3 regions of the Cohnella sp. genome follow, and region 2 is predicted to be linked to each of the others. Evidence: predicted binding sites of a transcription regulator. Region 2 holds the regulator's gene; each other region holds the start of a gene.
The links. Region 2 encodes NrdR, which represses ribonucleotide reductase genes. Its sites were predicted from a motif close to AACACNATATATNGTGTT; they were not measured.

Region 1 (7,074 bases), on a different contig from region 2:
TCTGGCATGTCGTGGATTCCGAGGAAAAGGCTCGGGAAGGGTTGGATAAACGCGAATATTACGGAGCGCTGGTGATTCCGGCGGATCTGAGCAGCGGTTTACTCTCATTAGCAACTCACTCGCCGATTCACCCTAATGTGAAGATCATCTCCAATGAGGGTATGAACACCCAAGCCTCAACGGTTATAAGGCAAGCAATGGGGCAAGCGATGAAAAGGATCAGCGGTGAAGGGCTAAGACGAAGCGTATGTCCGTCATGTCCCTTAGGCGCCCCTTTTTTGCCGCCGGACTGACGTAAATTAGTTGGTTTGCGCAATCCGTCACTTGAAGGAGGCTTACTGCTGTTGTTACTATTTTGGCCGAGTTGTCTTTCTAACTCATTGACGCGCTTTTCTAATTTCTCGATTTGAAGCGTCTGCTTCTCGATTTGGGCGGCCTGCTTCTCGACGAGTTGAGTCAACTGTTGGTTTTGAGTGATGAGCGCATTGAAGTAACCTGCAACTCCAATCGCCTTTGCAAATCGTATTCACTTGTTGCGTTGTCAGCTTCATGGTATCGCTCACTCCCCACTCGCAAAGTTTCTTCTACAACTACTTCGCTGTGCGTGATCGAATTCCTTTAAAAGCCGAAAAAAATCTCCTCGGATATTCGGGGAGACCTAAGCAGTAACTCGCAATAGTCTTAAATTCTTTATGACATTGAGCACACCTACGGCACTCTCTATAGATTTTATAATATGTCCCCTTCCTGCTGCGCATTACTTCTGCTCCCCGGAGAGATCCTTCAAGCATTTTCTGTTTCATGGAGGGTTGATTCCATCTAAGCTTCGTTTTTTCCCCGATTAATCTTTTGGTGGTTGCATTATGGTTGATTTGATACCGCGGATTCAATGATCCAGCATATTTCTTTTGTATCTTGTTCTGTTCTGAACCGAATCCACGAATTTATTGTTGAAGTTAAAGAAAAAGGAATATCTTTGTAAGATTCCAACAACTCTCTATAAGAAACGATTTCAAACGCGGGCAGATAACTATTTGCGTAAAGTTGTCCAAGACAATCCTGCGCTTTGCGCAGGTCTTCTCTGTTTCTACCTTTTACTTCTACTACTTTGATTAAAACAATACATGAGTCGTAGATAAAAAAATCAGGTTTGTAGATTCGACCATTCGACAATCGGTAGCTAAACTCTTCATATCTCCATGGGATTTTATAGTAGTCAAGAAACTGTGCGTAAGCATATTCATATGAACTTCGCAATTAAACTCCATTGTAGAACCCGCAATACCCCCGATTCATTCTACTCCCCCCTTCTCCAAAATTATACCAAACATTTGTTCTTGTTCGTACACAAAAAAACGCCCACGGGTTTGAAAAATCCTTCCCGTGGGCGGTTCATTTATCTTACGAGCACTTGCTATACCCGCAATTCCCGCATGTCTTGCAGCCTTCTACGTTAAGCAGCGAAGCCGAGCCGCAGGAGGGACACAAATCTTTCGACGTGTAGGCGGTTTTCGGCTCCTCGGTGACGTAGCCTGCGGAAGCCGACGGCGCCTCGGACGCCGCGGCTTGCTCGTGATCCGAAGCGAGTCCCGCGTGCGTCTCGAGCGCCTGGGCGACGGCGTCGGCGATCGACTCGACGCGGTTCGGACCGAAGCCTACGGCGCCTGAGCCACCGATGCCTTTCAGGTGCTTGACCAGCAATTGCACCTTATCGCCGTGATCCCCATAGCGCAGGAATAAGGAGCAGACGCGGCCGAGCGCCTCCGCCATCGCGAACACGTCGGAGCCGGCTTTGCCTACGTTCAGGAAGATCTCGCCAGGCGTGCCGTCGATATCGTTCACCGTAATATAAGCCATGCCGAACGGTGTATTGTACTTGTAGGTCGCGCCGCGCAAAACTTTCGGACGGCTTCTGTACTGCTTGTCGAACGCCTGTCTTTGCTGCGGCGAGACGCTCGCCTTAAGCGCTGTATCCAGCGTCGCGGCCGGACTGGCTTCGGATTCGGCTTCAGCGGTTGGAGCCTCTTCCGCCTTCGCCTCTTCCTTCTTCTCGTCCTTCGCCGTGCTCAGCACTTGCACGTCCCGACTGCCGTCGCGATAGATCGTGACGCCTTTGCAGCCGAGCTCGAATGCCAGTTCGTACAGCTCAGCCGTCTCTTCGACCGTAAAGTCCGACGGGCAGTTGGCCGTCTTGGAGATCGAACTGTCCACCCAGCGTTGAATGGCCGCCTGAACTCGAATGTGGTCCTTAGCGGACAGATTCATGGCCGTGACGAACCATTCCGGAAGCTCCTCTCCCGGATGCGCGTTCTTCCACGCCTGAGCGATCGGTACAAGCTGCTTGTCGAAGCCCAGTCGGCTCTGGCGATAAAATTCAAAAGCAAAGTACGGCTCAATGCCGGTAGAAGTACCGACCATCGTGCCTGTCGAACCGGTCGGAGCCTGCGTAATAACGGTGACATTGCGCATGCCGCGCTTGGCAACCGCCTCTCCCACTTCCGGGTAAGTTGCTACCATATTTTTCATAAACCCGCTTTGAAGAAATTGATCGGACTCGAACGCCGGGAACGAGCCTTTCTCCGCAGCGATTTCCGTCGAAGCGAGGTACGCCTCGCGAGCCATGAAGCCGTACAGCTTATCGAGGAAATCCAAGCTTTCCGGACTGCCGTAGCGGATTTCCAACCGGATCATCAATTCCGCGAGCCCCATTGTGCCGAGACCGACGCGGCGCTCGTTCTGTTGGTTTTTCTGATTTTCCGGGAAGTGATAAGGCGTCTTGTCGATAACATTGTCCAGGAAACGAGTCGAGTAACGAACGACCTTGGACAGTTCGTCCCAGGCGACGTCATGATTATCGGCGTCGTAGAACTTGGACAGATTAACCGCGGATAAGTTACAGACACCCCATGCGGGCAGTCCTTGCTCGCCACACGGATTCGTACAAATAATCGGGTTAAAGTACCAGCTGTTGGACATCTGGTTGTAGTATTCCATGAACACGACGCCGGGTTCGGCGGACTTCCAGGCGCTCTCGATGATTGTGTTCCAGACGTCGCGCGCTCGGACCGTACGGTAGTGTACGACGTTTTTGCCGCGCTTCTTCCATTTATCCAAATCGCCGTCCCAGAGAATGTCGTACTCGGGGTCCTGCGAATCCGGGAACACCAGCTCCCAATCCGCGTCCTCCTTGACCGCCTTCATGAACGCGTTGCTTACGCAGACAGACAGGTTGGCGTTGGTCACTTGTCCCATCGTCTGCTTGACGGTAATGAAGTCTTCGACGTCCGGATGCCAGTCGTTGATCATCAGCATTAAGGCGCCGCGCCGACTATTTGATGTATAGAACCCGTTGCCGCAAAGCATGTGGACTTCATCAACCTCAAAGTCGTATACTTCGCTCATCCCTATCGGTTCGATCGACACAATGCGGTCGGGCACCGTAGTCAACATTTGTTCTACACGTTCCGCCAATGCAACCTGGCCATCCTCGTGAAGACGATCTTTTACCCGAGTTAGCGCTCGAAATGAAATACGCGTTTTCGTCGAATCCCATATCCCTTGATAATAACGCCCAGGAATGCGCAGCTGCCCCCAAACTTCACGAGGGTAACTATTGCCGTGATTGCGCAGGCCTGCACTCTTCTTATCTTTATGGGACAACTCGATAAATCGACTCATTCTCTCTTTGAACTCGGCCCCTGTTACGCAAAGACGATGAATGGTTCTCCATTCTTGGTCGCTTCGATCGGTCGAATTGATATGCGACATAATGCCGTTAGCAGCCAGCAATTGCTGGACGTCGCCAAGCATTTCAAGACTGATACTGTCAAATCCGTATCCTCCCTTGGAGCCGCGATCGCATCCATCTGCATCGAAATATCCTGCTACGAAAGCCCCCATCACGCTCGACCGGGAGCGGAAGATCGGTTCGGGTACTCTAATGTCTTGGCTGTGGGCTTTCAACATCCGATTTTGCTCGAGCCAGTCCACCACTATACGGGAATACACAGCTACATTTTTACAGGCTCCGTCGCCTGTCTCTATAACCGGCTCAATTCCAAACAACTCCCGTACCCATTTTACGAGGAGATCTCTAATGTCAGGATGATCGTCGGCAGTTGCGAGTTTAATCGCTTTCGGCGCTTCCCAATTGACTTTGCGCCCCCAATGTACATATCCGTCCCCATAAAAGTAACCAAGCAAGTAAGCCAAGCGTTCGTCAAGCACCTTGGGCAATCTCACCGATTCGTTCAATCTCGTGCTCATTTCGGGACGCGGGTACAATTCGGCTTTCAGTTGTACGTAGGGAACTTCCTGCAAACCGTCTGCAAGCAAAGTCAATGTTTCGGAGTCAACATCCAAATCCCGTAATGGAATCGTCGTAACGGAACCGTTGCGGATAACTCCCATTTTGTGGTCCTTTGTCACATCAACGGTAAAGCCGCGTTCTGTGGTCACCCGGAACAAAGGTTTGACGCCATTGCGAAACGAGCATGTAATCCGGTGTGGTCCTTGATGGGTCAATGCATAAAAGGTCTCTCCATGATCCATGCGATCCGCAAGTTCTTTGGCCGGAATCAGACCGCGATTCGTTGCGATACGCTCATTCGGTCCGAAGCAACCACCCTGCTCAATTAAGCCCGTCGTATAGCTGAACAGTCCGCCCCAGGATACCGCGCCGCTGGAAGAGCCGTTCACGCCCTTGACGATCGAGCTGCGAGGACGAAGCGAGGACAAGTTGATACCGACGCCGCCTCCGCGGGCCATAATCTCGGTCATCTCCGACAGCGTCTGCATAATGCCGCCGCGGCTGTCATGAGGAGAAGGGATAACGTAGCAGTTGAACAGCGTCAGCTCTTCGCTGGCTCCCGCCCCCGCCGCGATCCGTCCTCCGGGAACGAGCTTCCAATCGTCGAGCAGCCAGCGGAACTTCTCCGCCCATTCCTGCTGCTTCTCCGGCGACTCTTCGACGGAAGCCATCGCGTTCGCGAGCCGCGCCCACATCTCCTCCGGCGTCTTCTCGATCGTCAGAGTCAGCTTCTCGATCGTCGATTCGACCCATTCGCCGCTTCGAAGCTTGACGGTAACGTTCTTGCCCTCGCGCCCCACGACTTCCCCGACATCCTTGGAAGGAAACTTCGGGTCGTCCTTCGTCAGCACGAGGACGACGTCGCCCACCTTCGTCTCCCCCGTGTCCGCGTTTTTCCAGGCGTAGCGATCGAGAAATATTTTCTCGCTAAGCCCCTCGAGATGTCTTTCCTGCATGGTTGACACTGCGACCAACTCCTCTAAAACGTAGTAGGCAGAGCACAATCCAAGTGCGATCAGAAGGGAATGAAAATCCAGCGTTATAGGTGAATTATACAATATATTGTGCCCCCATACCATTACGATCTCCTATATGTTGTAACCGGTAACGAATGGCAAGCCATTCCCCTCTCTCCCCGTTTCGAATTCCTCCCGGTTGCTCATACTAGAAAGTGGATACCAGCCGAGATCGCCGAGGAGGACTGCCGATTGAATACCTCTATTCCATCCGATACCGCCCCCCGCAAGCTTCACCCGCTCGTGGATATGCACGTAGACCGGAGCGCTTTCGAAGATTTGGAGCGGCGGGCGGAACGCAACGGCCCATGGGATGACTGGCCTTTGTACCAGCTTGCGTTGGAGGCGGAGGAAGCCAACCTCGTCACCGATTTCCACGCTTTGCGATGCCTGTCGCTGCTCCCTCATTTCGAGCCGATGCCCCACCAGATCGATACCGCCCGCCGCGTGCTGCACGAGATGAGAGGCCGGGCGATCCTCGCCGACGAGGTCGGCCTGGGCAAGACGATCGAAGCCGGATTGATTCTTAAGGAATATATGATCCGCGGCCTTGTGAGGAAGGCGCTCGTGCTCGTCCCCGCCTCCCTCGTGCTGCAATGGGTGCGCGAGCTGAACGGCAAGTTCGACATTCCCGCCGTCGCCCAGCGCAAAGCCTATTCGTGGGACAACGACATCGTCGTCGCCTCGATGGATACGGCCAAGCGCGACCCGCACCGGCAGACGCTGCTCGACGGCGAATACGATCTGATCATCGTGGACGAGGCGCACAAGCTGAAGAACAAGCGCACGGGCAACTATCAATTCATCAACGAGCTTCGCAAAAAGTACTGCCTGCTCCTCACCGCCACGCCGGTGCAGAACGACCTGTCCGAGCTGTACAACCTGATTACGCTGCTGAAGCCCGGCCAGCTCGGGGGCGAGGGCGACTTCGCCGCGAACTTCGTCGCGGATCGCCGCGTGCCGAAGAACGAATCCAAGCTTCATGAAGCGCTCGGTCAAGTGATGATCCGCAATCGCCGCAGCGACGGAGGCGTCGAATTCACGAAGCGGGTCGTCACCAACGTGCCGCTCCGCCTGTCCGCGGAAGAGATGGCGCTCTATGAGGGCGTAACCGACTATGTTCGCAAGCATGCCGCCTCGGAGAGCGGAGACATGGCCAGCATGCTGTCTCTTGTCACTCTGCAGCGAGAAGTCTGCTCCAGCCGCGACGCCGTATTTCTGACGCTGATCAACCTGTTCAAGAAGACGGCCGAGGACTCCCCGCTGCGCGCCCGAATCTGGGAGCTCGTCGAGCTGATCAAGCAGATCAAGTCGAACACGAAAGCCGAGAAGGCGATGGAGCTTGTCCGTAACCTGAACGATAAGGCGATCATTTTCACCGAATACCGGGCGACTCAAGAATATTTGCTGAAGTTTTTCAGAGAGCACGATCTCGCCGCCGTCCCTTACCGGGGCGGAATGAACCGGGGCAAGAAGGACTGGATGATGGAACTGTTCCGCAGGCGCGCGCAGGTGATGATCGCCACCGAAGCCGGCGGCGAAGGCATCAACTTGCAATTTTGCCACCACGTCATCAACTTCGACCTGCCGTGGAACCCGATGCGAGTCGAGCAGCGGATCGGCCGGGTGCACCGGCTCGGTCAGACGGAGGACGTCCAGATTTTCAACCTGTGCACGCTGGGCACGATCGAAGAGCATATCGTCCATCTGCTGCACGAGAAAATCAACATGTTCGAGCTGGTCATCGGA
Region 2 (7,074 bases):
CGTGCCGCTGCTGGCCGAAGTCAGCGTCGGCTCGAACTGGTACGAAGCGAAGTAAAAGGAAGTGAAGAGAAATGCCGGAACTGCCCGAGGTAGAAACGGTGCGGCGCACCTTGAATCAATTGATCGCCGGGAAGACGATCGAGTTCGTGACGGTCAGCTTGCCGCGCATTCTGCAGAAGCCGGACGATCCGCAGGCGTTCGCCGCCATGCTGGAAGGAAGGACGTTTCAATCGGTGGAACGGCGGGGGAAGTTTCTGCGGCTCGTGCTGGACGGACTGGTGCTGATCTCCCATCTGAGGATGGAAGGCCGTTACGGCCTGTACGGGAAAGACGATCCCGTCGAACTCCACACGCACGTCCGGTTTTCTTTTACGGACGGCACGGAGCTGCGTTACAAGGACGTTCGCCAATTCGGAACGATGCATCTGTTCGCGCCGGGGGACGAATGGACAGCCGCTCCGCTGAATAAACTGGGATTAGAGCCGCTGGACGAGAGCTTTACGCTGGACGAGTTCTGCCGAGCGCTTGCCCGCAGGACGACAAAAATCAAGCCGCTGCTGCTTAATCAGGAGATCGTCGTCGGGCTGGGCAACATCTACGTGGACGAAGCGCTTCATGCCGCCGGCATCCACCCGGAGACGCCCGCAAGCGAGCTGAAGCGGAAAGAGCAGGAGAAGCTGCACGGCGCGATCGTCGTCACGCTCTCGGCCGCCGTGGATGCGGGGGGGTCCTCCATCAAATCGTACGTGAACGGCCAGGGCGAGATGGGAATGTTCCAGTTCAGCTTAAGGGCGTACGGCAGAACGGGCGAACCTTGTCCCGAATGCGGAACGCCGATCGAGAAGTCGGTCGTCGGCGGACGAGGCACGCACGTGTGTCCGAAGTGCCAGAAGCCGCCTCGCGGCGGGAAATCGCCGACGTCATCGGACGATGCCGCGACTGCATCGAAGCGGCCGCGAACCCATGCCGTGAAGCGGAGGCTGGACGGGGCGGAGCGATAGAAGTGCATTAAGCGGGGCATTGTCGCCGCCGCCTGCATAGGATGGAAGGTACCCGGCTTCCGGAACGGGAGCGAGGGATCGCATCCATGCAGGGGGAAATGCGTTATGATGGCACCTGTCGCGTCGCTTCTGTTATTGTCTTTCGCGGTAAGTTTGGACGGTTTCGGCGTCGGAATGACTTACGGCGTCAGGAGAATCAAAATTCCCGTATCATCCGTAGCGATTATTTCGGTTTGTTCCGGTCTGATCATTCTGCTCTCAATGATGGTCGGGGTCGCGATCACGCGATGGATTCCCCCGCAAGGGGCATCGGCCATAGGGGCGGTCATTCTGATCGGCATCGGCATGTGGGCGCTCATTCAATTTATCCGCAGCGGCGAACGGGACGAACGTGACGCCGGAGGCCGCGGGGGCGCGGAAGCAGGCGCGGCGGCGGACGCTCCCGTGCTTAAGATGGAGCTTAAAATATTCGGGTTCATCATTCAAATTCTTCGCACGCCGTCGGCGGCCGACATGGACCGGTCGGGCACGATCAGCGCGGGAGAAGCGTTCCTGCTCGGGACGGCGCTGTCGCTGGACGCCTTCGGAGCGGGCATCGGCGCGGCCCTGGTCGGCTTTCCGCCCATGCTGACGGCGATTCTTATCGCCGCTTCGAGCGGATTGTTCCTCTGGTCCGGCACGAAGTTCGGATTGTGGGCGTCGCGCTGGCGCTGGATTAAGCAGCTGTCCATGCTGCCGGGCATCATTTTGATCACGATGGGAATTTTCAAGCTGTTTGTATAAGGCCGAGGTAAGGCCGGGTTCAAAGAGTTCGGTTCTCAGCGGTCGGACTTTTTGAACCACTTTACTCAGATGTAAGGAAGAGGGCTTATGAACATAGGATTAACGGGAGGCATCGCCACCGGCAAAAGCACGGTCGCCAAGCTGCTCGCGGAGCGCGGGGCGAACCTGATCGATCTGGACAAAGTCGCCCGGGAGGTCGTCGAGCCCGGGCAGCCGGCTTTGCTCGCGATCGCCGAGCGGTTCGGACAAGCCGTGCTCAAGCCGGACGGCTCGCTGGACCGCAAGAAGCTCGGCGCCGTCGTCTTCTCCGATCCGGAGGAGCGCAAGGCGCTCGAAGCGATTACGCATCCGGCCATTCGCGCCGTGATGAAGGAACGGATGGCGCGTTACGAGACGGAAGAGCCGGACAGGCCGGTCGTCGTCGACGTTCCGCTTCTGTACGAGTCGAAGCTTGAAGGTTATTTCGAGCAGGTCATGGTCGTGTACGTTCCCCGGGAGACGCAGCTTCGCCGGCTCATCGAACGAGACGGCCTGACGCCGGAGGAAGCCGGGAAGAGACTCGCCGCGCAGATGGACATCGAGGAGAAGAAGAGACGGGCAGACGTGCTTATCGACAATAGCGGAACGCCCGGGGAGACGGATCGGCAGATTGAGCGCTTCTGGCGGGAAAAGGGGCTAGGATGAAGAGAAGGGTCAGGCGCAAGCGCTTCATCCTGATGTTGGTCGTTATCGTGCTCGGGGCGCTGTTCATCCGGTCGGATTGGTTGGGGAAGCGAATTTATCCGATTTCTTATCAAGATGAAATCAAGAGGAACGCGCAGCATTACGAGCTGGATCCGCTTCTGATCGCCGCGATCATCCGCGTCGAATCGAACTACAGGCTGACGGCGGTCTCCCGAAAGGGAGCGATCGGCATCATGCAGATTATGCCCGATACGGCGGAGTGGATTTTGAAGCAGGACGATTTCGGCGATATTACGGTGAAGGACGCGGGATCTCAGGCTCACGCCGGCATCGCTCTCGGCTCCTGGTACGTGAAAGAGCTGAACCGGCAGTTCAGAGGCGATCTGATCAAATCGCTTGCCGCCTATAACGCCGGTCCCGGGAAGGTCAGATCTTGGCTGGAAAAGGGAGTATGGGACGGCGAAGAGCGGACGATTAGCGATATTCCTTACGGGGAGACTAGACATTACGTGCAGCGTGTGTTGTATTATTATAAGAAGTATCAGGATATTTACGAGACCTTATAATTAGGATAAGGCAAAAGGAAGCCTTGAAGCGTTCGCTTCAAAGCTTCCCGGTATCTAGTGCTTTTCCACTGTCGATCATTCGTTCGGATTATCGGCCCGCCAGCTGTTGCTCGGCGATTTGCACCAAACGGCGGGTAATGTTACCCCCGATGGAACCGTTGTCCTTCGTCGTCATGTTACCTTGGTAACCATCTTGCGGGATGGCGATGCCAAGCTCTTGAGCCGCTTCGTATTTCAGTTGGTTCAGACCCGCTGTCGCTTGGGGAACGAGCAATGTATTGCTGCTGTTGTTCTGTGCCATGAATGTTCACCTCCTTGCGGTTGGTAACTGTATTATGTGCTTTATTCTACCGTTCATGTAAGGTAAGGCTTGGAAAATCATTCGTATTCGAAGGAGGCGAGATCGGCGACATGAAATGCCCTTATTGCGATTACAGCGGAACGAAAGTGTTGGACTCCCGTCCGGCCAACGATAACAAATCGATTCGCCGCCGCCGGGAGTGCGAGAAGTGCAGCCGTCGGTTTACGACTTTCGAGACGGTCGAGGAAACGCCGCTGATGGTGATCAAGAAGGACGGGAGCCGCGAGGAGTTCAGCAGGGACAAGGTGCTTAGGGGGCTTCTGCGGGCTTGCGAGAAGCGTCCGGTATCCGTCGGACAACTCGAAGTCATCGTCTCCGACGTGGAGCGGGAAATCCGCAATACGGCGTCGGCGGAGGTCGAGAGCCGGATTATCGGCGAGCTGTTGATGGAGCATATTTATCCCGTCGACGAGGTCGCGTACGTCCGATTCGCGTCGGTGTACCGCCAGTTCAAGGATATTAACATGTTCTTCAAAGAGCTGAACACGCTGATGAGCAAACACGGGATATAGACAGTCGTATTTCCCGAATATGCCGAATATAGCATAAAGCCGGGCGCCAGGGGCGTTCGGCTTTATTTCGCACGGCCGTAAAAAGCTTATCTTAAAGCATCGGAAGCGCCGATCTCTCCAGTCCTTTTACACGATAAGGCAGCGACTTCGCGTCCGCCATGACATCCGCTGTTAGGACGAAGAACGGTCGCCGCAAGCGTAAAAATATTGTTGGAAAAGACGTTGACAACCCTCCCAAGCCTGTGATAAACTCATTTTTGTCGCCAAATGATACGGGCCCTTAGCTCAGCTGGGAGAGCGCTTCGCTGGCAGCGAAGAGGTCAGCGGTTCGATCCCGCTAGGGTCCACCAATAATGCAAGGGTTCTTAGCTCAGTTGGCAGAGCAGGTGACTCTTAATCATCAGGTCCAGGGTTCGAGCCCCTGAGAACCCACCAGCATATTTAAGACGAAACGGCAGAGATGCCGTTTTTTTGTTTTAAACGGCTTCTTACTCTCGTCAGGGGGTATTGGTTGGCCGCCCGGACAACCGGTTTGACCCGCATGCTCCGACGACGAGGGCGTTCTGATCAAATCGTCGACAGCATCTGCCGATAATGATAGGAGACATTTTAAGCTCTATCAACTGGCAGGAGGAAATCAGATATGCATAGACAGAACGTACCGACTCGATTAAAAGCGTTAACGCACCGACTGGCGGCGAAAAGCTTGACTTTCGCGCTTGCTGCGTTTGTCATTTTCGGAGGAGTGGCCGGCGATTTTAGGTCGGCTGCAGCGGCGGAGGGCGACGATAGCAAACGGATCGTGGACGTTGCGATGGGCAACGGCTTTGCGCTGGCGGTAGCCAAGGACGGCACGCTCTGGAGCTGGGGAAGCAACGGGGGCGGAAAGCTTGGACTTGGCAAATCCGCAGCGTCTGCCTCTTCGCCGGTTAAGGTGCAGGGCGTATATCGCATCGTCGCTGTCTCCGCGGGCGTCAATCATGCAATGGCACTCAGAGCCGACGGCACCGTATGGACGTGGGGCTTTAACGTGCAAGGCGAACTGGGAGACGGGACGTATACGGAATATGGCGAGCCCGATAGCAGCGGGGCAAGCAGAATCAGCATCGACCGCAGCGGCTACGTTCCGCAGCAAGTGCCTGGTCTGGCCGATATTGTCGGCATCGAGGCGACGAGCGCGGGAGGCACCGCCTGGAATGCGGCAGGGGAGATGTGGCAATGGGGGAATGCAAGAGCCTCCGGCGCGATTTTGAAGGAACGGCTCTCTCCTCAGAAAAATGATTCCGTAGGATCGGTCGTCTTCGTGTCGGCAGGAAACGGCTTGTTGGCGGTGGTCGACAAGGACGGGACGGTGTGGACGCAGGGCTGGAACACCTTCGGGCAGCTCGGCGACGGCAAGAGAGACGAATCGGGCCGCATCGGCACCGTCCAAGTAGAGGGAATAGCAAACGTCGAACGGGTAATGACGGATGGAGCGACTGCCCTTGCGTTCCAACGGGGCGGCAAGGTGTTCGAGTGGGGCGTCAGTCTGCTGGAGACGAAGGGCTTGAATCGGACGGACCCGGCGCACTACGGCAAAATGCCGCATCATCTTCAGCCGACGGCCACATCTGCGCTGCAAGGCTTCAGCGAAATCCGGAACACGACGAATCTGCTCGTGAAGCCTTCGCTCCTCGGCTTAAAGACGGACGGCACCGTGTGGACGTTCGGCGACAATGCCGTCGGCCAGCTCGGCGTCTCAGGCGTTGCCGAGCGTTATTCTTGGGGACAGGTTGGGGGGGTGCCGCAAATCGCGACCGTGAAGGGCGTCTTCGGCTCGAATCTGGCCGTCGGGAAAGACGGCAGCGTCTGGGCGTGGGGGAGAAACGATTACGGCCAGCTCGGCGACGGCACAACAGTGACGCGGAAGACTCCCGTCGCTATCGGCGGGTTCGGAAGCGCGCCGGTTAAGCCCGATCTTCCGGCGAAGTACAAGCTCGTCGTGAACGGCAAGGAAGTGGCGCTTGCCGCCAGTCCCGTCGTGAAGGGAACGGCCGTGACGCTGCCTCTGGCCGACGCCGCGAAGGCGTTCGGAGCGAAAGTCGCCTACGACAAAAACAAGACGACGGCGACCGTCACGCGGGGCAAATCGAAGATCGTGCTGAAGAAGGGAAGCGCTCAAGCGACCGTGAACGGCAAAACCGTCAAACTCGCGTCTGCGGTTCCCGCAACGTGGCTGATCTCTGCCGATTGGCTGGCGAAGCAGCTCGGCGGAACGGTTAAGGTCGATACGACGAAGCTGACGATTGCGATAACCCTCAAATAACCTGAAGCGGACAAACGCCCTCATCCGGCTTGGAATTGCGGGTGAGGGCGTTGCATGGTCAAGCGCCCTGCTATGCTCCAGGCTTTATTGCCCGACAAGCTGCTGAAGCTCGACCGTCACGCCGTCCGAGCCGACGCTGCGGGCTTGCCCGTAGATCGTAATGTCAACCGAGCTGCCGGAGACGACCTTGATGGAAGCTTGCCGCTTGTCGACTTCGACGAGCAGCTTCGATTCCTTGTACGAGATCGGGAAGCTGTAGCTGTCCCAGCGCGCGGGAATCGTCGGCCGCAGGACGAGATGGTCGCCGTCGGACCGCATGCCGCCGAAGCCGTAGACGATGTTCATCCAGGCGGCGGCAATGGAGGTCGTATGCAGACCTTCGCGCGTATTGCGGTTGTAGTTGTCCAGATCGAGACGCGTCGCGAATTCGAAAAACTTATAGGCCTCCTCATCCTTCCCGATCTCAGCGGCGAGAATGGAGTGAATGGAAGGGGAGAGCGAGGATTCGTGGATGCAGCGCGATTCGTAGTACTCGTAGTTGGCGATCTTCTCGGCCAACGGGTAATCTCCGCTGTACAGGAACATGAACATGAGCACGTCAGGCTGCTTGATCATGTCGTAACGGTACAGGCGGTCGTACGACCAATGCGAATACAGCGGGAATTCCGTAACCGGAATCGAGTGAATATCGAGATGAGGCATATCGAAGAAGCCGTCGTGCTCCTCGTAGATGCCGGTCTCGGGATCTTGCGGAATTTTCATCAACTCCGCCTTGCGCTTCCAGTCGGCTTGCTCCTCTTCGGTCAGGCCGAGCCGTCCGGCCAACGTCTGGAACGCTTCTCCGGCTTCCGCGGACATGCGG
Region 3 (7,074 bases), on a different contig from region 2:
CATTAACCGCGATCCGTCCGATATGGTCGGATACGGTAAGGAGGAATTGAACGGCATTTCGTTCGAGACGATGCTGGCCGACGAATCCAGGGAGCAGACAAGGCTTGTTTTCCAACGGACGCTTCAAGGGGAAACCTGCTCCAGGGAAATCAAGGTCATACATAAGCATGGACACGCGATCGATCTGAACATTCATACTTCGCCGCTGGTCAGAAGGAACAGAACGATCGGCATTCTCGTATTCATCGAAGATATCAGCGACCGCAAGCGCTCGCTCGAGCGCATACGCTATATGGCCTATTACGACGACATGACGGGGCTGCCGAACAGGCAGTTTTTTATGAATCGCCTTGAAGAGAGGCTTCAATCGGCCAAGGAAAGCGGGAGGTCTCTTGCCGTCTGCTATATCGACGTGGACCATTTCAAGCTGATCAACGCGTCGTTCGGACGCGATTTCGGCGACATGCTGCTGCTGCAGATCGCCGAGCGGCTCAGCCGCAGTCTGTCCGTGCCGGGAGATCTCGCGCGCATGGAAGGGGACGAGTTCGCGGCTTGTTTGGAGTCGCTGGAAAACGCGGACGACATATCCAGACGTCTGGATGCCCTGATATCCGTCATGAAGGAGCCGTTCGAATTGAACGGCGTGCCGGTTCACGTGACGGTCAGCATCGGCGTCTCCGTCAGTCCGGACGGCGCGGACGACGCCGCCACGATGCTGAAGCGCGCCGACGCCGCATTGCATCGCGTGAAGGTCAACGGCAAGAACGACTATTTGCTGCATTCCGGCGACATGGATCATATCGCGATCGAGAAGCTGACCATCCAGCACGAAATGCACAGGGCGCTGAAGAACAAGGAGTTCGTGCTGCACTATCAGCCCCAGTACGATCTGGCTTCCGGCCAGATCGTCGGTATGGAAGCGCTCGTCCGATGGCAGCATCCCGAACGCGGGCTCGTCTCCCCGGGGGAGTTCATTCCCGCGGCGGAGGAGAGCGGCCTGATCGTGCCGCTCGGCGAATGGGTGATCGAAGAGGCTTGCAGGCAGAACAAGGCTTGGCAGGATGAGGGATTGCTTAATATCCCCGTATCCGTCAATTTGTCGTTTCGGCAGTTCTCTCAGCGGAATTTGACGGGCAAAATTTCCGAAATCCTGCGTCAGACCGGCCTGCATCCCCGTTATTTGGAGCTCGAGATTACGGAGAGCATGACGATGGACGTCGAACGAGCCTCGCAATATTTGAAAGAGCTGACCGATCTGGGGGTTAATATCAGTATCGACGACTTCGGGACGGGGTACAGTTCGTTTCATTATCTGAAAAATCTGCCGATCGCCCGCCTGAAAATCGATCGTTCCTTCGTCAGGGACATCGAGCAGGATCCGGGTGACGCGGCGATCGTCGCGGCCATCATCTCGATGGCGCATAACTTGCAGATGCAGGTCATTGCCGAAGGGGTCGAGACGAAGGATCAAGTTCATTTTCTGCGCTCTCACCGCTGCGACGAAATGCAGGGTTATTTCGGGAGCCCTCCGCTGTCCAGCTCGGGCGCGCAAGATCTGCTGCTGGAGAAACTCAACCGTCCCGCGCTGCCCAATTATCACTAGACATCTCTCCCTTGCGAAGAGCGGAAGAGGGTCGCTTCGGCGATCCTTTTCTTTTTTTTGCGCATAAAATAGCAAGCGATCGGCATTTGTCAATAGGTCATCTTTCACCTTGACACCCACAATATCTTGATATAAATTGGATGTTGTCGCTATACATATTGTGTTGAGGTCAAAGAAAGGAGAATGAATGGCATGATGATCGCCTATGATTCCAAGACAGGTAACGTACGGAGGTTCGTAGAGAAATTAAAGCTTCCTTCGGTTCAAATCGAGGAATCCATGGATCTGGATCAGCCCTTCGTTCTCATTACGTATACGACGGGTTTCGGTCAAGTGCCGGATAGGGTCGCTTCGTTCTTGAAGAAGAATCATCGGAAGCTGCGCGGGGTATCCGCCAGCGGCAACCGCAATTGGGGGAACGGATTCGCGCTGAGCGCGGATCGCATCGCGGAGATGTACGGGGTGCCCGTCATCAGCAAGTTCGAGTTGTCCGGCACGACGAAGGACGTTGAGAGATTCGTACAGGAGGTGCGCGCAGTTGCGTCATATTGAACTGAACAACTTATTGATGCAAAGAGATACGGAAGGGTTCTTCCAATTGGACAAAGATCGCGAAGCCGTCGCCGAGTTCATGGAGGACGTCTACCGCAAAAGCGTAAAGTTCGCCAGCCACCGCGAGAAGGTTCGCTACATGCTGGATAACAACTACTACGAAGACGTCTACGAGCGCTACTCCGAAGAGGAAGTCGATCAAATCTACGAATTGACCCACGCGTACCGCTTCCAATTCAAATCCTATATGGCCGCCTCCAAGTTCTATACCGACTATGCCGTCAAGACCGACGACAAGACGCTATATCTTGAGCACTTTCCCGATCGGGTGTCGATCGTGGCGCTGCATTTGGCGAGAGGGGATTTCCAAGTGGCCCGTGCCTTGGCGGCTTCGATGATGGAGCAGCGCTTGCAGCCGGCTACGCCGACGTTCCTGAACGCGGGCAAGAGCCGTCGCGGGGAGATGGTGTCCTGCTTCCTGCTGGAGATGGACGACTCCCTCAATTCGATCAACTATGTGATCGGAACTTGTATGCAGCTGTCCAAGATCGGCGGGGGCGTGGCGGTAAACCTGTCGAAGATCCGCGGACGCGGCGAGACGATCAAAGGCGTAGAAGGCGCGGCGAAGGGCATCATGCCCGTGTTGAAGCTGATGGAGGACGCCTTCTCCTATGCTGATCAGATGGGTCAGCGTAAAGGCTCGGGAGCGGGCTACTACAACATTTTCGGATGGGACGTCATCGAGTTCCTCGACAGCAAGAAGATCAATGCGGACGAGAAAACCCGCCTCAAGACGCTGTCGATCGGCCTGATCGTGCCGGACAAATTTTATCAGCTCGCCGAGAAGAACGAGATGCTGCACGTTTTCGCGCCTTATACGGTGTTTAAGCACTACGGCCAACACCTGGACGACATGGACATGGACGAGATGTACGAGACGCTGCTTGCCGACGACCGCGTGAAGAAAAAAGCGGTCATGAGCGCGCGCGACATGCTCGTGAAGATTGCCACGACGCAGCTTGAGTCCGGTTATCCGTACATCATGAACAAATCCAACGCCAACCGCGCACACGCGCTTAAGGATCTCGGCGGCATCAAGATGTCGAACCTGTGCACGGAAATTTTCCAACTTCAGGAAACTTCGGAGATCGGCGATTATTTCGAGCCGGATACGATCCGCAGAGACATTAGCTGCAACCTCGCTTCCTTGAACATCGCCAACGTGATGGACACGCGCAAAATCAAGGAATCGGTGCACGAGGGCATCGTCGGCCTGACGGCGGTTAGCGACATGACGACGGTATCCAACGCTCCTGGCGTCGCCAAGGCGAACGCAGAGCTGCACTCCGTCGGGCTCGGCGCGATGAACCTGCACGGCTATCTGGCGAAGAACAAGATCGCTTACGAGAGCAAGGAAGCGCGAGACTTCGTTCGCACGTTCTTCATGATGATGAACTTCCACTCCATCGAGAAGAGCATGGAGATCGCCAGGGATACGGGCGTCACTTTCCGCGGCTTCGAGCGTTCCGAATACGCCAAAGGTACATATTTCGATCGTTACTTGGAGATCGACTATCGTCCGCAGACGGAACGCGTGAAGACGTTGTTCGCCGGCATCGACGTGCCGTCGCCCGCAGACTGGGCAAACCTGAAAGCCGACGTCGCGGAGCACGGGCTGTACCATGCTTACCGTCTGGCGATCGCGCCTACGCAGAGCATCTCGTACATCCAGAACGCGACTTCGAGCGTCATGCCGATCGTCGAACCGATCGAGACCCGCACCTATGCGAACTCGACGACGTATTATCCGATGCCGTTCTTGAGCAAGGACAACATTTTCTTCTATAAATCGGCTTACCAAATGGATCAATTCAAGGTCATCGACCTGATCGCCGAGATCCAGCCTCACGTGGACCAAGGCATCTCGACCGTCCTGCACGTGAACAGCGACGTGACGACGCGCCAGCTGTCCCGTTATTACGTCTACGCGGCCAAGAAAGGCCTGAAATCTCTCTATTATACGCGTACGAACCGACTGTCGGTGGAAGAGTGCATAACCTGCTCGGTGTAAGAGCAGGGACGAGGCGAGCGCCTGAGCCGCCAGCAATCAGGAGGACGAATAATTATGTGCGCGTTAAAAGCCGTTAACTGGAATCGTCCGGACGACGATTTTACGATCACGTTCTGGAATCAGAACATTATGCAGTTCTGGACGGATGAGGAAATTCCGCTCTCGGACGATAAAATGGATTGGATGAACCTGAGCGATCGGGAACGCGAGCTCTACATGAAAGTATTGGGGGGCTTGACGCTGCTCGATACGGTGCAGGGCGGAGTCGGCATGCCGCGGATTCTGGAGCACGTCGACGGGCTACAGCGCAAAGCGGTGCTCGGCTTCATGGCGATGATGGAGCAAATCCACGCCAAGTCCTACAGCAGTATTTTCACGACGCTGGCGTCGACGGAAGAGATCGACGGCGTATTCCGCTGGGTCGAAGCGAACCCGTATTTGCAGACGAAGGCCGACACGATCGTTCAGTATTACAACCATATCGAGTCGCCGAAAAGCCTGTTCCTGGCGATGGGGGCTTCGGTGCTGCTGGAAAGCTACTTGTTCTATAGCGGTTTCTTCTATCCGCTTTATTTGGCCGGACAGGGAAAAATGACGAGCAGCGGCGAGGTCATCGACCTCATTTTGCGCGACGAGAGCATTCACGGACTGTACGTGGGCGTGTTGGCGCAGGAAGTGTACGGCAAGCTCGACGAGAGCGAGCAGAAGGAAGCTTACGAGGTGCTGTACGGGCTGCTTATGCATCTTCACCAGAACGAGGAGAAGTATACGGACGAGCTGTACTCGGCGATCGGGCTTGCCGATGAGGTTAAGAAATTCGTCCGCTACAACGCGAACAAAGCGTTTATGAACATGGGCTTCGACCCGGTCTTCCCGGAGGAAGAGGTCAACCCGATCGTGTTCAACGGCATCAGCACGCGCACGAAGCAGCACGATTTCTTCTCGAAGAAAGGCAACGGCTACGTTCGGACGATTCACGTGGAAACGATGACCGACGACGACTTCTTGTTCGATTTCGATAAATAAATAAGCGTTCGAACAGCAAAACACGCGCCGAGGGCTTCTCTGCCCTGCGGTGCGTGTTTTGCTGTGCAGCCGGTTATTCCACGAAGTCGTCGATCTCGTTCAGTCCGACGGTGTAAACTTGCTTCTCGTCCACGTGGTACGCGGTGATGAGCTGCTTGTCGGCATCGTAGTTCAACACGCGGCACGGAATGCTGAGCTTGATTCCGCGGCCTTTGTTTATGTTGATCCGGATCAGCTTGCTGGTTTCGATAAAAAAACGAATGCGAAGCTCCAACGGGTTGGGCTCGGAAGGTTTGGGCGCCGGCTTCTTGGGGGGAGCGGAAGGTTTAGCCTTCGCGTCTTCCCGAGCCGGAGCGGAAGGTTTAGCCTTCTCGTCCTCCCGAGCCGGAGCGGAAGGTTTAGCCTTCTCGTCCTCCCGAGCCGAAGCGGAAGGTTTAGCCTTCTCGTCCTCCCGAGCCGGAGCGGAAGGTTTAGCCTTCTCGTCCTCCCGAGCCGAAGCGGCCCGATTGTCCGTTACGATCCGATAATGGTCCAAATTCGCGTTGTTCAGTTCTTGAAGCAGGCGTATCAAAGCATCTCCTCTGTTCGGAGAGGAGATGCTGAATTCCACTAGAAAAGAATGGGAGTCATCGGAATTCTGATGGGTGTCTTTCATGAAGAAGCCTCCGTTGCCATGCATAGTCCGGTAAAACCATGTCCTAGAACCCAATATACCACGAGATGGACGCCCAATATAGGGGTTATGGGTCTAAATGCCCTGAAAAATAATTCTAGCTTCGCATATTTTATATCGCATGAACCTATGCCTGAACTTGGAGGTGATTGGCATGGTTAAAGTGATGCCGCTGCGAGTCGGAGAATGGACGGCGATCGGCGTCGAGGTGCTGCTGCCGAAGACGACGCTTCTGGCCGTGACGGCCGGTCCTGGATACATTATGTGCGGCGCTCTGGACGTCCAGTTGCTCAACGAGAGGCTGAAGGACCGCGCGATCGTCGCGGGCCGCGCCGTGGGGGTCAAGACGATCGAACAACTGCTGGATGCGCCGCTCGAATCCGTTACCGACGCCGCGCAAGCCCTTGGCATTATCGCTGGCATGCGCGGACGGGAAGCGATTCGAATTATGGCGGAAGCCGCTTCGTAACGAGATTATTCGAACAGCTTGCGCAAGCTCTCTTCGTACGGAGCGGTTACGATTCCCTTCTCGGTCACGATTGCGGTCACCAGATCTGCCGGGGTGACGTCGAATGCCGGGTTGTACACCGCTACCCCTTCGGGAGCGGTGCGCTTGCCGAAGCCGACGGTTACTTCGTCGGGATGGCGCTCCTCGATCGGAATGTCGGCGCCCGTCGGCGTCGACAGATCGACGGTCGACAGCGGACAAGCGACGTAGAAAGGAATGCCGTGCGCCTTGGCCAGCACGGCCACGCTATACGTGCCGATCTTGTTGGCGACGTCCCCGTTGGCGGCAACGCGATCCGTGCCGACGATGACCGCTTGGATCCAGCCTTTGGACATGACGTGGCCGGCCATATTGTCGCAGATCAGCGTCACGTCAACGCCTGCTCGCTGCAGCTCGAAGGCGGTCAGGCGAGCGCCTTGCAGCACGGGACGGGTCTCGTCCGCGAACACTTTGAGCTGAATGCCTTGCTCCAGCGCCAGATAGAACGGAGCAAGCGCCGTGCCGTACTTGGCCGTGGCAAGTCCTCCGGCGTTGCAGTGGGTGAGTACGCCCATGCCGTCCTTGAACAGCGTCAGCGCGTGCTCGCCGATTAGACGGTTCGTCTCCTCGTCCTCGGCGTGGATTTGTTTCGCTTCGTCCAG

Region 1: a site for NrdR is predicted at 5,361-5,378, ahead of ACESLM_RS27855 (adenosylcobalamin-dependent ribonucleoside-diphosphate reductase). Genes of this name have one in related genera too.
Region 3: a site for NrdR is predicted at 1,751-1,768, ahead of nrdI (class Ib ribonucleoside-diphosphate reductase assembly flavoprotein NrdI). Genes of this name have one in related genera too.

The regions. Positions count from the first base shown of each region.
Region 1 covers NZ_JBEPYQ010000126.1:8,154-15,227, reverse strand. The annotation lists partial or broken gene ACESLM_RS27865 (YhgE/Pip domain-containing protein) at 1-206, shown strand, start outside; gene ACESLM_RS27860 (DUF6444 domain-containing protein) at 128-460, opposite strand; gene ACESLM_RS27855 (adenosylcobalamin-dependent ribonucleoside-diphosphate reductase) at 1,402-5,265, opposite strand; gene ACESLM_RS27850 (DEAD/DEAH box helicase) at 5,575-7,074, shown strand, end outside.
Region 2 covers NZ_JBEPYQ010000018.1:10,551-17,624, forward strand. The annotation lists gene polA (DNA polymerase I) at 1-55, shown strand, start outside; gene mutM (DNA-formamidopyrimidine glycosylase) at 72-1,001, shown strand; gene ytaF (sporulation membrane protein YtaF) at 1,107-1,784, shown strand; gene coaE (dephospho-CoA kinase) at 1,872-2,468, shown strand; gene ACESLM_RS07965 (lytic transglycosylase domain-containing protein) at 2,465-3,034, shown strand; gene ACESLM_RS07970 (alpha/beta-type small acid-soluble spore protein) at 3,123-3,335, opposite strand; gene nrdR (transcriptional regulator NrdR) at 3,446-3,907, shown strand; tRNA gene ACESLM_RS07980 (tRNA-Ala) at 4,182-4,257, shown strand; tRNA gene ACESLM_RS07985 (tRNA-Lys) at 4,267-4,342, shown strand; gene ACESLM_RS07990 (stalk domain-containing protein) at 4,551-6,212, shown strand; gene ACESLM_RS07995 (glycoside hydrolase family 65 protein) at 6,297-7,074, opposite strand, start outside.
Region 3 covers NZ_JBEPYQ010000095.1:18,514-25,587, reverse strand. The annotation lists gene ACESLM_RS24760 (putative bifunctional diguanylate cyclase/phosphodiesterase) at 1-1,603, shown strand, start outside; gene nrdI (class Ib ribonucleoside-diphosphate reductase assembly flavoprotein NrdI) at 1,796-2,155, shown strand; gene nrdE (class 1b ribonucleoside-diphosphate reductase subunit alpha) at 2,142-4,226, shown strand; gene nrdF (class 1b ribonucleoside-diphosphate reductase subunit beta) at 4,281-5,252, shown strand; gene ACESLM_RS24740 (hypothetical protein) at 5,326-5,907, opposite strand; gene ACESLM_RS24735 (YunC family protein) at 6,080-6,394, shown strand; gene mtnA (S-methyl-5-thioribose-1-phosphate isomerase) at 6,400-7,074, opposite strand, start outside.